DNA from 4 places in the Streptomyces sp. NPDC110618 genome. Region 4 is predicted to be linked to each of the others. Evidence: riboswitches for the same ligand, from Rfam matches in the RefSeq annotation. Region 4 holds a riboswitch; each other region holds the start of a gene.
The links. A riboswitch is a leader RNA that binds a small molecule or an ion and turns the genes downstream of it on or off. The one in region 4 is predicted to bind cyclic di-AMP.
Positions count from the first base shown of each region.

Region 1 (3,555 bases), on a different contig from region 4:
CCTGTTCGGCGACCCGCAGCTCGCCCTCACCGCCGTGAGCCGCGTGCTGGAGGTGACCGCCGAGGAGGTCCAGGAGGTCGCCAAGGCCCGCCTGCGCCCCGACAACCGCGCGGTCCTCGTCTACGAGCCGACCGTCCCCCCGGAGTCCGTCGAGGAGCCCACCGAGGACCTGGAGTCGGCGGCCACCGTGGAAGCAAGCGACAACAACGAGGAGACGGCCAAGTGACCGAGCTCGCCCCGATGGAGTTCCACCCCCAGCCCACGGCGGGCGAGCCGAAGGTCTGGGCCTTCCCGGCGCCCACGCGCGGGACCCTCGACAACGGCCTGACCGTGCTGCGCTGCCACCGCCCCGGCCAGCAGGTCGTCGCCGTCGAGGTGCTCCTGGACGCGCCCCTGGAGGCCGAGCCCGCCGGCCTCGACGGCGTCGCCACGATCATGGCGCGCGCCTTCTCCGAGGGCACCGACAAGCACACCGCCGAGGAGTTCGCCGCCGAACTGGAGCGCTGCGGCGCCACCCTCGACTGCCACGCCGACCACCCGGGCGTGCGGCTCTCCCTCGAAGTGCCGGTCTCCCGCCTGCCCAAGGCGCTCGGTCTGCTCGCCGACGCCCTCAGGGCGCCCGCGTTCGCCGACAGCGAGGTCGAACGCCTGGTCCGCAACCGGCTCGACGAGATCCCGCACGAGCTGGCCAACCCCTCCCGGCGCGCCGCCAAGGAGCTGTCCAGGCAGCTCTTCCCGGCGACCTCGCGCATGTCCCGCCCGCGCCAGGGCACCGAGGAGACCGTCACCGCCATCGACTCCGCGGCCGTACGCGCCTTCTACGAGCGGCACGTGCGCCCCGCCACGGCCACCGCCGTGGTCGTCGGCGACCTCACCGGCACCGACCTCGACGCGCTCCTCGCCGACACCCTCGGCTCCTGGACCGGCTCGGCCGCCCAGCCCCGCCCGGTGCCCCCGGTCACGGCCGACGACACCGGCCGCGTCGTCATCGTGGACCGTCCCGGCGCCGTCCAGACCCAGCTGCTGATCGGCCGCGTCGGACCCGACCGGCACGACCGCGTATGGCCCGCGCAGGTGCTCGGCACGTACTGCCTGGGCGGCACCCTCACCTCCCGCCTGGACCGCGTGCTGCGCGAGGAGAAGGGCTACACCTACGGCGTGCGCGCCTTCGGGCAGGTCCTGCGCTCCGCCCCCGACGGCACCGGCGCCTCCATGCTCGCCATCAGCGGCTCCGTGGACACCCCGAACACCGGCCCGGCGCTGGGGGACCTGTGGACGGTGCTGCGCACCCTCGCCGAGGGCGGCCTCACCGATGCCGAGCGGGACGTCGCCGTGCAGAACCTGGTCGGGGTGGCGCCGCTGAAGTACGAGACGGCCGCCGCCGTCGCCGGCACCCTCGCCGACCAGGTCGAGCAGCACCTGCCCGACGACTTCCAGGCCACCCTGTACCGGCAGCTCGCCGAGACGGGCACCGTGGAGGCTACCGCGGCGGTCGTGAACGCCTTCCCGGTGGACCGTCTGGTGACGGTCCTGGTGGGTGACGCGGCGCAGATCAAGGAGCCCGTCGAGGCCCTCGGAATCGGTGAAGTCACCGTCGTGACAGCCGAGTAGACACACCCTCGGATCCCGAACGCGCGGCCACGCGCGCGTGGAGCCCTGGTGACCGGAGCGTCACCAGGGCTCCCGTATGTCCGAATTGATGCGGAGGTTGCCTGTCTGCCCTGTGGCGTGCGCTACAAAAGCACTGATCCGTTTGAGGATTGAAAGCGGCCCCGTTTAGCGTCATGCGGGCTGTTCGTCAGGCAGTGCGCCGCACCCGCGGCACCGGACAGTCATCGCCGAGTCCCCGAAGGCGCGAGCCTGGGGAGCCGGGGACCCACCGCAGTCCCTGGGGTGAATCGGGCGCCCGCGCGCAAGCGAGGGGGTCCGTAGGAGACCTTCCTGCTCCGAACCCGTCAGCTAACCCGGTAGGCGAGAAGGAAGGAAAGGACAAGCCACTTCATGGCGTTGACCCGCGCCACCGGGAAGCACCGTCGTCCCAGCCGGATGCAGCGCAGTACCGCCCGTGCGGCGGGCGTCGCGGCGCTCACCACCACCGGCGTCATCGGCACCGTGGCCGGACCGGCGTTCGCCGCCGCCCCCGAGGCCCCCGTCGAGCAGACCGGCATCACCCCCGTCCTCACCATGGGCGACACGGTCGCCGAGCAGATCGACGCCCAGGCCGCGGCGCAGCAGGAGGCGGCCGAGCTGGCGGAGATCAAGCGCCAGGCCGAGGAGGACGCCCGTCAGCGGGCCGCCGAGGCCGCGAAGGAGGCCCGGGAGGCCAAGGAGCGTGCCGCCCGCGAGGCCGAGCGCAAGCGCCTGAACACCTTCGTCTCGCCGATCGCCGGCTCCTACGTCTCGACCAGCTACCAGGCAGGCGGCGCCGTCTGGTCCTCCGGCAGCCACACCGGCATCGACTTCCACGCCTCCAGCGGCACCTCGGTCCGCTCGGTCGGCGTCGGCACCGTCGTCGAGGCCGGCTGGGGCGGGGCGTACGGCAACCAGGTCGTCATCAAGATGCACGACGGCACCTACACCCAGTACGGGCACCTGTCGTCCGTCAGTGTCTCGGTGGGCCAGAGCGTCACCCCGGGCCAGCAGATCGGCCTGTCGGGTGCCACCGGCAACGTGACCGGGGCGCACCTGCACTTCGAGGCCCGCACGGGTGAGGACTACGGCTCGGACATCGACCCGGTCTCCTACCTCCGCTCGCACGGTGTGAACATCTGACCCGCACGGGTGTGACCATCTGACGGCACTGCCCCAACCCGCTGAACCCCGGCTGACGAAGCCGGGGTTTTCGGCGTTTTCCGGTCCCCGTTGTCCAAAAAATATGCATGGAATCCGGCCCGCCATCGGAAATTCCCGCTCATTGTCATAGAGTCACTGAACACACGTCAGTCGTCGACGTTTCACGGGGATTAAAGCGGAGGTCGGTCATGCGTGTTCCGGCGCACTCGGTATGCACGGCGATCCGGGACGATATCGTCGCCGGTGTCTACGAACGCGGCAGCCGGCTCACCGAGGAACTGCTCGCCCGCCGCTACGGCGTCAGCCGGGTCCCGGTCCGGGAAGCCCTGCGCACGCTGGAGGCCGAGGGCTTCGTGGTGACCCGGCGGCACGCGGGCGCCTGCGTCGCCGAACCCACCGAGCAGGAGGCGTCCGACCTGCTGGAGATGCGCGGTCTGCTGGAGCCGCTGGGCGCCGCACGCGCCGCCCAGCGCCGCACCGAGGCGCATCTGAAGGTGCTGCGCGGCCTGGTACGGCTCGGGCAGGAGCGGGCCAGGCGGGGCAACAGCGATGACCTGCGCTCCTTGGGCGGCTGGTTCCACGAGACGCTCGCCCAGGCGTCCGGCAGCCCCGCGCTGACCTCGATGCTGACCCAGCTGCGGCACAAGATCGCCTGGATGTACGCGGTGGACGCGCCGGCCAGCCCCGTGGAGATGTGGGCGGAGCACGGCGCGATCGTCGACGCGGTGGCCCGCGGCGACAGCGAACGCGCGCGGGCGATCA
Region 1 is NZ_JBVKBN010000031.1:34,327-37,881, reverse strand. It holds gene ACZ7L7_RS34505 (M16 family metallopeptidase) at 1-226, shown strand, start outside; gene ACZ7L7_RS34500 (M16 family metallopeptidase) at 223-1,611, shown strand; cyclic di-AMP (ydaO/yuaA leader) riboswitch at 1,827-1,988, shown strand; gene ACZ7L7_RS34495 (M23 family metallopeptidase) at 2,002-2,772, shown strand; gene ACZ7L7_RS34490 (GntR family transcriptional regulator) at 2,982-3,555, shown strand, end outside.
Region 1: it holds a riboswitch for cyclic di-AMP, as region 4 does, so the genes downstream of both, ACZ7L7_RS34495 (M23 family metallopeptidase) here and ACZ7L7_RS09945 (C40 family peptidase) in region 4, are expected to answer to the same signal.

Region 2 (3,555 bases), 160 kb from region 4:
CACACTGCCCGCGGTGCGGGTGGGACGGCGTGACGACCTGTGGTGCGAGCCGATCAGCAAGGTGCTGCTGCGCCATCCCGAGCTGTCCGACGACGAGTTGGCGGCGACGGCGCGCTCGGTGGTCGGTTCGCTGGCGAACGTCACGATGTCGGGGCCGGGGACCGTCGAACTCCAGCCATGCGGCATCACCAAGGCGACGGGGCTCGCCCTGGCCGCGGACTACCTCGGCCTGGGCCCGGAGCGGACGATCGCCTTCGGTGACATGCCGAACGACATCCCGATGTTCGACTGGGCCGCGCACGGCGTCGCGATGGCCAACGCGCACCCCGAACTCAAGGCGGTGGCCGACGAGATCACCCTGTCGAACGAGGACGACGGCATCGCCGTCGTCCTCGAAAGACTGCTCAGGGAAGGGGCCGCGGCCTAGCGGGCGCCCCCCGGGCTGCTAGTACGCGCCCCACACGTTGTCGATCGAACCGTAGCGCTTGGCCGCGTAGTTGCAGGCGGCGGTGATGTTCGCGACCGGGTCGTACGGGTCGTAGGAGGTGCCCGGCACGTGGTACGCCATGAAGGTCGGGTCGATCACCTGGAGCAGGCCCTTGGAGGGGGTGCCGGCGGCGGCGTTGGAATCCCAGTTGTTGATCGCGTACTGGTTTCCGGAGGACTCCCGGATGATGTTGCGGTAGATGCCGTTGTAGCTGCCGGGGATCCCGTGGTCCGCCATGACCTGCAGGGACGCGCGGATCCAGCCGTCGAGGTTGTTGGCGTACCCCAGCGAGGCGGCGGTGGTGGCGGTCGGGGTGGCCGCGGAGGCGGTGGTGGCGCCGAGCAGCGGGAGGGCCAGTACGGCGGCTCCGGTGCCGAGGACGGCGAGCTTGCGGGCGATACGGCGGGGGCGGCGCTGAGCGGCAGCGGGCATGGCGAAGTTCCTCTCCGGCGCCTGCGAGGTGAGCTGTCGGGTTCGGGCGGGAGCTGCCCGGCCGCACGCCCCTCAAGGCGCGCGACTTCACCCCGAGCCGTTCCGGCACGTCCGCAGACGCCCGGCCCGGCGACTTACCTGGGTCCCCCGCTCCTGCCGTACGAAGTTCTCTCGGGTGAAGCCGGGCGGCGGCAGGATTCGGCGTCCGCCCGACAGGCCGGGAACGTATGCGAGAGCACATGTCCGAAACAAGTACCGGATTCACATATTCACGGATTTGATCTTCGTCCAGGAGGTTTGCGGCGGGCTGCGATTTGCGTATGCCAAGGGTCAACTCGCCGACAGGGAAAGGGTTTCGGCCCGCTTCGGAGTGCCGCCCGCTGGGGTGCCCGCGTGAGTCACGTCACCCCGAATCGCAAGAGTGAGCAAAACGGGCAATAGGCCTAAGGAGCCTCAATAGGGCTGTATTGGTGGGTCGTTCGCGGAACTGCCTCCGTGGAGCCGCTTTCGCGGAACCTCTGCGGTGGTGCGCGTCGTTGTCATGGTGATCGTCTGTGGGGCGGGCCGCAGCGATCGCCTTGAGTGACCCGGGGGCCAGGGTCGCGGTGCGGTGCGGAGGGAGTCGCAGCCACCCCGGGCGAAGCCGTGTCGACCCCGGTTCGAGACGCGCTCCACTACTGCCGAGTAAATCGATTTCCACGTAAATCGATGAATATCAGTCCTTATCAGGTGATCAAAAACATAACCGGCGTGATCCCATACCGCCCGTCGTGGACGGGCGGGCGGCATCGGTGATCGAAACCTGACCGGATACGCTGACTTGAGTGAAGGCAGCGACCTATCGACAAACCGCGTAATCACCGGTAGACACCAGCAGACAGGAGACCCCTCGTGACCGTCGTCGGGCCGTTCGGGCTGAGCGTGCGGGACCAGGCTCTGGAAGCCGATGTCCAGGCCGGATTGGCGGCTGTCGAGGAGGGTCTTCTCGAAGCCACCAAGAGCGAGGTCCCCTTCATCACGGAGGCCGCCCAGCACCTCGTGCGCGCGGGCGGGAAGCGGTTCCGGCCGCTGCTCGTGATGCTCGCGGCACAGTTCGGGGACCAGTACGCGCCGGGCATCGTGCCATCGGCCGTGGTGGTGGAGCTCACCCACCTGGCGACGCTGTACCACGACGACGTGATGGACGAGGCCGAGGTCAGGCGCGGGGTGGCCAGCGCCAACACCCGCTGGGGCAACTCCGTCGCCGTCCTCACGGGTGACTTCCTCTTCGCCCGCGCCTCCCACATCCTCGCCGACCTCGGTCCGGAGGCGGTCCGGGTCCAGGCCGAAGCCTTCGAGCGGCTGGTCACCGGGCAGATCCTGGAGACGGCGGGCCCGCAGGACGGGCGCGACCCGGTGGAGCACTACCTCGACGTGCTGGCCGGCAAGACGGGCTCCCTGGTCGCCGTGTCCTGCCGCTTCGGCGCGATGATGTCCGGCGCCGACGAGACCGTGGTGGACGTGCTCACGCAGTACGGCGAGCGGCTCGGGGTCGCCTTCCAGCTCGCGGACGACGTGCTGGACATCGCCTCCGACTCGCACGAGTCCGGCAAGACCCCGGGCACCGACCTGCGCGAGGGCATCCCCACCCTGCCGGTGCTGCGGCTGCGCGAGCGGGCCGAGCGGCTCGGCCTCGCGGAGGACATCGCCCTGTGCGAGCTGCTCGACTCCGACCTGAGCGACGACACGCGGCACGCGGAGGCGCTCGCCTCGCTGCGCGCCCACCCGGCCCTGGAGCAGGCCCGGCGCGACACCGTGCGCTACGCGCAGGACGCCCGCGCCTCGCTCGCCCCGCTGCCCGAGTGCGACGCGAAGGCCGCGCTGATGGAGCTGTGCGACGCGGTGGTGCACCGGGCGGGCTGACGTGATGCGTCCGGCGGGCGGACGGGTGCACCGGGCGGGCTGACGTGATGCACCCGGCGGGCGGACGGGTGCACCGGGCGGGCTGACGTGATGCACCCGGGCGGGCTGACGTGATGCGCCCGGCTGTCGGCGTGCCGCTCGCCCGGCGGCTGCCGCCGGCGGACGTGGTGCACCACCCGGGCCGACTCCCGTGCCGCACCACCCGGGCCGACCCCCGTGCCGCAGCGCCGGGCCGACCCCCGTGCCGCAGCACCGATGAGGACCGATGAGGGCGGTGTCTCCGTCGCAACCCCTACGGGTCGGGGGAGACACCGCCCTTCCGTGTCATACCGCAGGTGTACACGGAGTTGAGCCCGCGGTCTGACGATTCACGGCCGCCGATTTGGTCAGATGGTGACAACGGAAAACACCACTCCTCACCGATTCGGGTGAGAATGGCGGCTACGGGCTGGACGCACGGGAGTTGGCAGGCCGCCGCCGACGACGGAGGTAAGGCACACATGGCACCGTACGGATCCGACGACACCACCACCGCGGACGAGAACGACGACCTGCGCTCCGGACGGCGCAAGGCCGCGCGGTACGTCGTGCCGGTCGCGGTGGTGGGGGTGGCGGCGGCGACCATCGGTCTCGTCCCCGCCCTCGCCAGCTCCGGTGACCCCGACCTGCCGGAGATCAGCGCAGAACAACTCATCCAGAAGATCGCCGAGTCCGACGTACAGCAGCTGTCCGGG
Region 2 is NZ_JBVKBN010000004.1:74,603-78,157, forward strand. It holds gene ACZ7L7_RS09110 (HAD family hydrolase) at 1-427, shown strand, start outside; gene ACZ7L7_RS09115 (transglycosylase SLT domain-containing protein) at 446-919, opposite strand; cyclic di-AMP (ydaO/yuaA leader) riboswitch at 923-1,117, opposite strand; gene ACZ7L7_RS09120 (polyprenyl synthetase family protein) at 1,811-2,821, shown strand; gene ACZ7L7_RS09125 (LolA family protein) at 3,322-3,555, shown strand, end outside.
Region 2: it holds a riboswitch for cyclic di-AMP, as region 4 does, so the genes downstream of both, ACZ7L7_RS09115 (transglycosylase SLT domain-containing protein) here and ACZ7L7_RS09945 (C40 family peptidase) in region 4, are expected to answer to the same signal.

Region 3 (3,555 bases), on a different contig from region 4:
CACCTGGGATTTCGCCGCCAACCCCTACCCCGCCTACGCCTGGCTGCGGGAGCACGCCCCCGTGCACCGGACCACGTTGCCCAGCGGTGTGGAGGCGTGGCTGGTCACGCGTTACGCCGATGCCAAGCAGGCCCTGGCCGACCAGCGGCTCAGCAAGAACCCCGAGCACCACGACGAGCCCGCGCACGCCAAGGGCAAGACCGGTATCCCCGGTGAGCGCAAGGCCGAGCTGATGACGCATCTGCTGAACATCGACCCGCCGGACCACACCCGGCTGCGTCGGCTGGTCAGCAAGGCGTTCACGCCCCGCCGGGTCGCGGAGTTCGCGCCGCGCGTGCAGGAGCTGACCGACCACCTCATCGACGGGTTCGCGGAGAAGGGCAGCGCCGACCTCATCCACGAGTTCGCCTTCCCGCTCCCCATCTACGCCATCTGTGACCTGCTCGGCGTCCCGCGCGAGGACCAGGACGACTTCCGGGACTGGGCGGGCATGATGATCCGGCATCAGGGCGGACCGCGCGGTGGGGTCGCCCGGTCCGTGAAGAAGATGCGCGGCTACCTCGCCGACCTGATCCACCGCAAGCGTGCCGCGCTGCCCGCCGAGCCCGCCCCCGGCGAGGATCTGATCTCGGGCCTCATCCGCGCCTCCGACCACGGCGAGCACCTCACCGAGAACGAGGCCGCGGCCATGGCGTTCATCCTGCTGTTCGCCGGGTTCGAGACGACCGTCAACCTCATCGGCAACGGCACCTACGCCCTGCTCACCCACCCCGACCAGCGCGCGCGGCTCCAGGCCTCCCTTGCCCAGAAGGAGACGGACCTCCTGGAGACCGGAGTCGAGGAACTCCTGCGCTACGACGGCCCCGTGGAGCTGGCCACCTGGCGGTTCGCCACCCGTCCCCTGACCATCGGCGGCCAGGACATCGCACCCGGCGACCCCGTGCTGGTCGTCCTGGCCGCCGCCGACCGGGACCCGTCGCGGTTCGCCGACCCCGATTCGCTCGACCTCGCCCGGCGCGACAACCAGCACCTGGGATACGGCCACGGCATCCACTACTGCCTGGGCGCCCCGCTCGCCCGGCTGGAGGGGCAGACCGCGCTGGCCACGCTCCTCACTCGGCTGCCCGACCTGCGGCTCGCCGCCGAACCGGCCGATCTGCGCTGGCGCGGCGGCCTCATCATGCGTGGACTGCGCACTCTGCCGGTCGAGTTCACCCCCGGCCGCTGACCGCTCGACCACAACTCGCCCGCGCCGCAAGCGAAGGCCGATACGGGCGGTACGCAAACATGACACGCACTCAAGTTTGTGATCTTCACGTGATCTGTGCGGCATTAACTTGTGACAAGTGATCGTCTGCCTATACGTTCACTCGTCAGCGCGGCACCTCGAACTGACGGACGCCGCGCAGGTCCCTTGCTGTCTCCGAAAGGTCCCCGCATGCTCTCCGGGAACGGTCGTCACCGTCGCCCCCGCCAGGCTCCGGCCCTCTTCGTCGCGGCCGGAGTGACCGGCTCCGCCATCGCCATCCCGCTGCTCGGCGCATCCGGCGCGAGCGCCGCCGACGGCACCACCTGGGACCGGGTGGCGGAGTGCGAGAGCGGTGGCTACTGGAGCGAGGACAGCGGAAACGGCTACTACGGCGGCCTCCAGGTCACCCAGGAGAACTGGGAGCAGTACGGCGGTACGACGTACGCGCCCAGCGCCGACCAGGCCAGCCGCTCCCAGCAGATAGCCGTCGCCGAGCGCATCCTCGCCGACCAGGGTCTCGCCGCCTGGCCGACCTGTGGCCCGCTGTCCGGTCTTGAGGCCGACTCGGATGCGGCCGATGTCGACACGGGTGTCGACGAGAGTGAGTCCGCTTCGCCCGGTAACTCCGATTCATCCAGATCAGATGGTTCGTCCAACTCATCCAACTCGTCCGGCTCGTCCGATGTGCTGGATTCCGTCGACGGCGGTTCCGCGAACGAGTCCGACTCCCAGGGTGCAGACAACTCCACCAAGTCGGACAAGTCCACCGAAGATGCGGAATCATCAGACTCGGCGGAGTCTGGCGACCCCTCGAACACGTCCGAGAACAACCCCTCCCAGGGGGCCGAGGGCGACCTCACGGGCACCCCAGGTCGTGACAACTCGGACAGCTCCGGTCTAACCGATGGTGATTCCGCCCTCATTGAGACCGAAACGGGCGCCGGTACCGGCCGCCACCGTGGCGAGCCCGCCGACGAGAGCGCCGCCGACGACTCGTACGTCGTCCGTGACGGCGACAGCCTCGTGGGTATCGCCGACTCCTTTGCGGTGGACGGCGGATGGCGCGGGCTCTACGCCGCCAACAAGGAGACCATCGGCGCCGACCCCGACCACATCATCCCCGGTCAGACCCTTGATCTTGAGGGCGAAACGGTCGAAAACCAGCAGTAGTTGACGTCACGTTTGGTGCTGAATGCCCGTTTTGGCGACAGTGTGGGATGAGTCTCAGAAGCCCTGATCGTCTTTGAAATTCCGCGGATCGCGTGTCTACGGTCAGGACCGCTCGCCAACACGAGCCCCGGCTGCCGCAACGCCGAATCCTGCCAGCGGCCGTACGGGAACAGTCGTCGCGTCAAGCGCCGTAGGCAGGAGCGGGGGACCCAAGGTAAGTGCCGGGACCGGCAGTTGAGGCAACTCGACCGCCGGCACCGGCTAGGGGTGAAGCCGCGCACCGCACGAGTGCGCGGCCGGGCAACTCAACCGGCCCGAACCCGACAGCTCACCTCGCAGGCGTCGGTGAGGGGATCGATCCATGCTGTTTTCCGGCAAGGGCAAGCACCGTCGTCCGTCCAAGGCCACTCGCGCCATCGCCATCGCCGGTGTCACCGGCGCCGCCGTCGCCGCCCCGCTGATGGCGGCCGGCAACGCCTCCGCCGCCACCGCCTCCGAGTGGGACGCCGTCGCCCAGTGCGAGTCCGGCGGCAACTGGTCCATCAACACCGGCAACGGCTACTACGGCGGTCTGCAGTTCTCCGCCTCCACCTGGGCCGCGTACGGCGGCACGCAGTACGCCGCCACCGCCGACCAGGCCAGCAAGGCCCAGCAGATCGCGATCGCCGAGAAGGTGCTCGCCGGTCAGGGCAAGGGTGCCTGGCCGCACTGCGGTGTGAACCTGTCGAGCACGCCGTACACCGGCGCCGCCGCCACCACCCCCGCGCCGCGTGCCACCGAGGAGCAGCCGGCCTCCCGCACCGCCGAGCGTCCGGCGCAGAAGACCCAGAAGGCCGAGAAGAAGGCCCAGACGACCGTGACCACCCCGACCGGCAAGAAGGTCAAGAAGGGTGACGGCGAGTACAAGGTCGTCAAGGGCGACACCCTCAGCACCATCGCCGAGGAGCACGACGTCAAGGGCGGCTGGCAGAAGCTGTACAAGCTGAACAAGGACATCGTCGCGGACGCCGACCTGATCTACCCCGGTCAGCAGCTGCACCTCAAGTAATCCCATAGCCGGACGACAGGTCCCTCATACCGGCCTCCTCCATACTGGAGGCCCCGTGAGGGCCACCCCCGTCCCCACGGGCTCCCCG
Region 3 is NZ_JBVKBN010000013.1:96,409-99,963, reverse strand. It holds gene ACZ7L7_RS22625 (cytochrome P450 family protein) at 1-1,228, shown strand, start outside; gene ACZ7L7_RS22620 (transglycosylase family protein) at 1,439-2,419, shown strand; cyclic di-AMP (ydaO/yuaA leader) riboswitch at 2,596-2,776, shown strand; gene ACZ7L7_RS22615 (transglycosylase family protein) at 2,781-3,467, shown strand.
Region 3: it holds a riboswitch for cyclic di-AMP, as region 4 does, so the genes downstream of both, ACZ7L7_RS22615 (transglycosylase family protein) here and ACZ7L7_RS09945 (C40 family peptidase) in region 4, are expected to answer to the same signal.

Region 4 (3,555 bases):
TGAGGCGGTCTATCTCGTCGGCGACGAACTGCGCCTCGTCGTGCTCGGTGTCGGCGACGTAGCCGGTGATGCGCGCGCCCGCGCCCGCGTTGGTCCACAGGTTCTTGGGGCGGCGGGACTCGTTGCGCTCGATGACGGCGTTGGCGGCGGACAGGATCGTCTGGGTGGAGCGGTAGTTCTGCTCCAGCAGGATCGTCGTGGCGTCCGGGTAGTCCTCCTCGAACTGGAGGATGTTGCGGATGGTCGCCCCGCGGAAGGCGTAGATCGACTGGTCGGCGTCACCGACGACGCACAGCTCGGCGGGCGGGAGCTCGGCCTCGGGCGGCACGTCCACGGGGTGCTCGGTGGAGCCGACCAGCTCGCGCACCAGGGCGTACTGGGCGTGGTTGGTGTCCTGGTACTCGTCGACCAGGACGTGCCGGAAGCGGCGGCGGTAGTGCTCGGCGACGTCCGGGAAGGCGCGCAGCAGATTGACCGTCGTCATGATCAGGTCGTCGAAGTCGAGGGCGTTGGCCTCGCGCAGCCGCGACTGGTAGAGGGCGTAGGCCTGGGCGAGGGTCTTCTCGAAGCCGTCGGCGGCCTGGGCGGCGAAGTCCTCCTCGTCGATCAGCTCGTTCTTGAGGTTGGAGATCTTCGCGCTGAACGACTTCGGCGGGAAGCGCTTGGGGTCGAGGTCCAGATCGCGGCAGACCAGGGCCATCAGGCGCTTGGAGTCGGCGGCGTCGTAGATCGAGAAGGACGAGGTGAAGCCGAGCTTCTTGCTCTCCCGGCGCAGGATCCGCACGCAGGCGCTGTGGAAGGTCATCACCCACATCGCGTTCGCGCGGGGGCCGACGAGCTGCTCGACACGCTCCTTCATCTCGCCCGCGGCCTTGTTGGTGAAGGTGATCGCGAGGATCTGGCCCGGGTGCACATTCCGCTCGGCGAGCAGATAGGCGATGCGGTGCGTGAGCACACGGGTCTTGCCGGAGCCGGCGCCGGCCACGATGAGCAGGGGGGAGCCGGAGTGCACGACGGCCGCGCGCTGGTTCTCGTTCAGCCCCTCGACGAGGGCCGCCGCGTCGAGGGCGGGGCGGGGGGCGCCGTCGCGGTAGTAGGCGTCCCGGTCCGGTGGCACGTCGAACTTCCCGCCGAACAGATCGTCCGGAACCGACTCCGGAGTGTGATCGTCCTCGGGCGGTGGCGGGGGCTCCTCCTCGTGCCCGCGAGGGGCCTGGAGGTCCGCCAGGAAGCTGTCGTCAAAGAGGCTGCTCATCGCTCTCCGAGTCTAGGGCTCCCCACTGACACCCGGCTGCCGCCCTTGGAACATCGGCGGCGGGTGGCCGGGATCACCCGGTAGATCGAACAAATATGCGATAGCCCGAACCGCCCGAAGGTGACTCACTTCGCTCACCAGGCCGAATGGGAGCAACCATGCGCCAATCACCCCGGATCAATCACTCCCCGCAATCTTCTGACCGAAGGTCACGAAAATGTATCGGGCATATCACCCATCAACCTTCACAGGCGCCACGCGAGTTGGCTACCGTTCCGGACAGGCCGTACGACCCCCACCGGCGAACGACGCCGGGCCGCGCGGCCTCCGCCGAGTCCACGCTGCCCGCCCATGGCAGCCGGAGCCGGGGACCCACACCGAAACCCTTGGGGTGAATCGGCCCAACTCCCTGATGGGAGACGGCCGTAGGGCAACCCTTCCGAAACACCCGCCCGAACCCGACAGCTAACTCGGTAGGCGGAACATGGAAGGAGTCGCCTCCCTTGGCGTCGCACCGCAAGTCGCGTCCCGCGGGTACGCGCGTAGCAGGCATACGGACCCCCGCCCTCGCCACGGCCGCGCTGACCTCCGTGGCCCTGTTGTCCCAGACGGCCAACGCCAGCCCGAGCACGGACGACAAGCCGAGCATGGAAGAGGTCGAGAAGAAGGTAGACGACCTCTACCGCCAGGCGGAGACGGCGACCGACAAGTACAACGCGGTCAAGGAGAAGACGGCCAAGCAGCGCAAGCAGGTCGACACGCTGCTGGACGACGTCGCCAAGCGCACCCAGAAGCTCAACGACGCGCGGGAGGAACTCGGTTCCTTCGCCGCGGCGCAGTACCGTACCGGCGCCTCCGCCCCGGAAACGGCGACCTTCCTGCTGGCGGACTCGCCCAAGGACTACTTCGACCAGACCCAGCTGATGGACCGGATGACCGGCCGTCAGAAGGAAGCCGTCGACGACTACATCACGCAGCAGTCGGAGACGACGAAGAAGCGCAAGGAGGCCACCGAGAGCCTCCAGACGCTCCAGGAGTCGCAGTCCGACCTGAAGACCGCGAAGGCGACGGTCCAGAGGAAGCTCGCCGACGCGCGCGAGCTGCTCTCGGAGCTGACCGCCGAGGAGAAGGCGCGGCTCGCGGAGATCGAGCGCGAGAAGCAGGAGGAGGCCGCGCGCAAGGCGGCCGAGCTGGCCGAGCAGCAGGCGGCGGAGGAGCGCCGCAAGGAGGCGGCCGCGGCGGAGGCCGGGCAGCAGGAGACCGGCTCGTCGTCGACGGAGACGGGCACGAGCACCGGGTCCGAGGCGCCGGCGGACTCCTCCTACGCGTCCAAGGCCGAGAAGGCGCTCGCCTTCGCCCGCGCGCAGGTCGGCAAGCCGTACGTGTGGGGCGCGACCGGCCCGGACTCCTACGACTGCTCCGGCCTCACCCAGGGCGCCTGGAACGCCGCGGGCATCTCCCTGCCCCGCACCACCTGGGACCAGGTCAACGCCGGCACCACGGTCTCCCTGGCCAACGCCCAGCCCGGGGACCTGGTCTTCTTCTACGACGACATCAGCCACGTCGGCATCTACATCGGCAACGGCATGATGATCCACGCCCCCAAGCCCGGCGCGTACGTCCGCGAGGAGTCCATCTACTACGACGGCGAGAGCTCCATCCACAGCGTGGTGCGCCCGGCCTGACGAGCCCGCCGCGCCCGGCCCCGCGCCTGGCGGCACGCGCGCGTGGGGGCCATTTCGGCGTTACGCGCGCGTGGCCCGCGGGCGGGACGCGTCCCGGTCCTTAGCATCGGCGCATGCCCGCCCGCACTGACCCTCGCTCGCTTCGCGCCTGGTGGGCGCGGCGTCCTCCGGCGGCCGGTGCCGCGGTGATGGCGACCGGCATCATCTCGGTCGGCCTGCACCTGACCGGCTACGAGGTCCTGTCCCGCATCGCCCTCGTCCTGGCCTGCGTGGCATGGGTGGGTCTGGCCGCGGATTTCGTTTTGCGGCTGCTGCGGCAGCCCGTGCGCTGGCGGGAGGACGCCGGTACGCCCGCCGCGCTCACCGCCGTGGCGGCGACGAGTGTCCTCGGCACCCGGTTCGCCCAGCTCGGATGGACGGGCCTGGCCGGGGCCCTGCTGGCGCTCTCCGCGCTGCTGTGGCCGGTCCTGCTGTGGATCGTGCTGAGGCACTGGCACCGGGGCATGCCCGGCGCGGTGTTCCTCGGCGCCGTGGCGACCCAGGGCCTCGCCGTCCTCGGCGCCACACTCGCCGCCGAGGAGTCGGCGGCCTGGCTCGCGCACGCGGGCCTGGTGC
Region 4 is NZ_JBVKBN010000004.1:238,845-242,399, reverse strand. It holds gene pcrA (DNA helicase PcrA) at 1-1,255, opposite strand, end outside; cyclic di-AMP (ydaO/yuaA leader) riboswitch at 1,574-1,750, shown strand; gene ACZ7L7_RS09945 (C40 family peptidase) at 1,759-2,940, shown strand; gene ACZ7L7_RS09940 (tellurite resistance/C4-dicarboxylate transporter family protein) at 3,054-3,555, shown strand, end outside.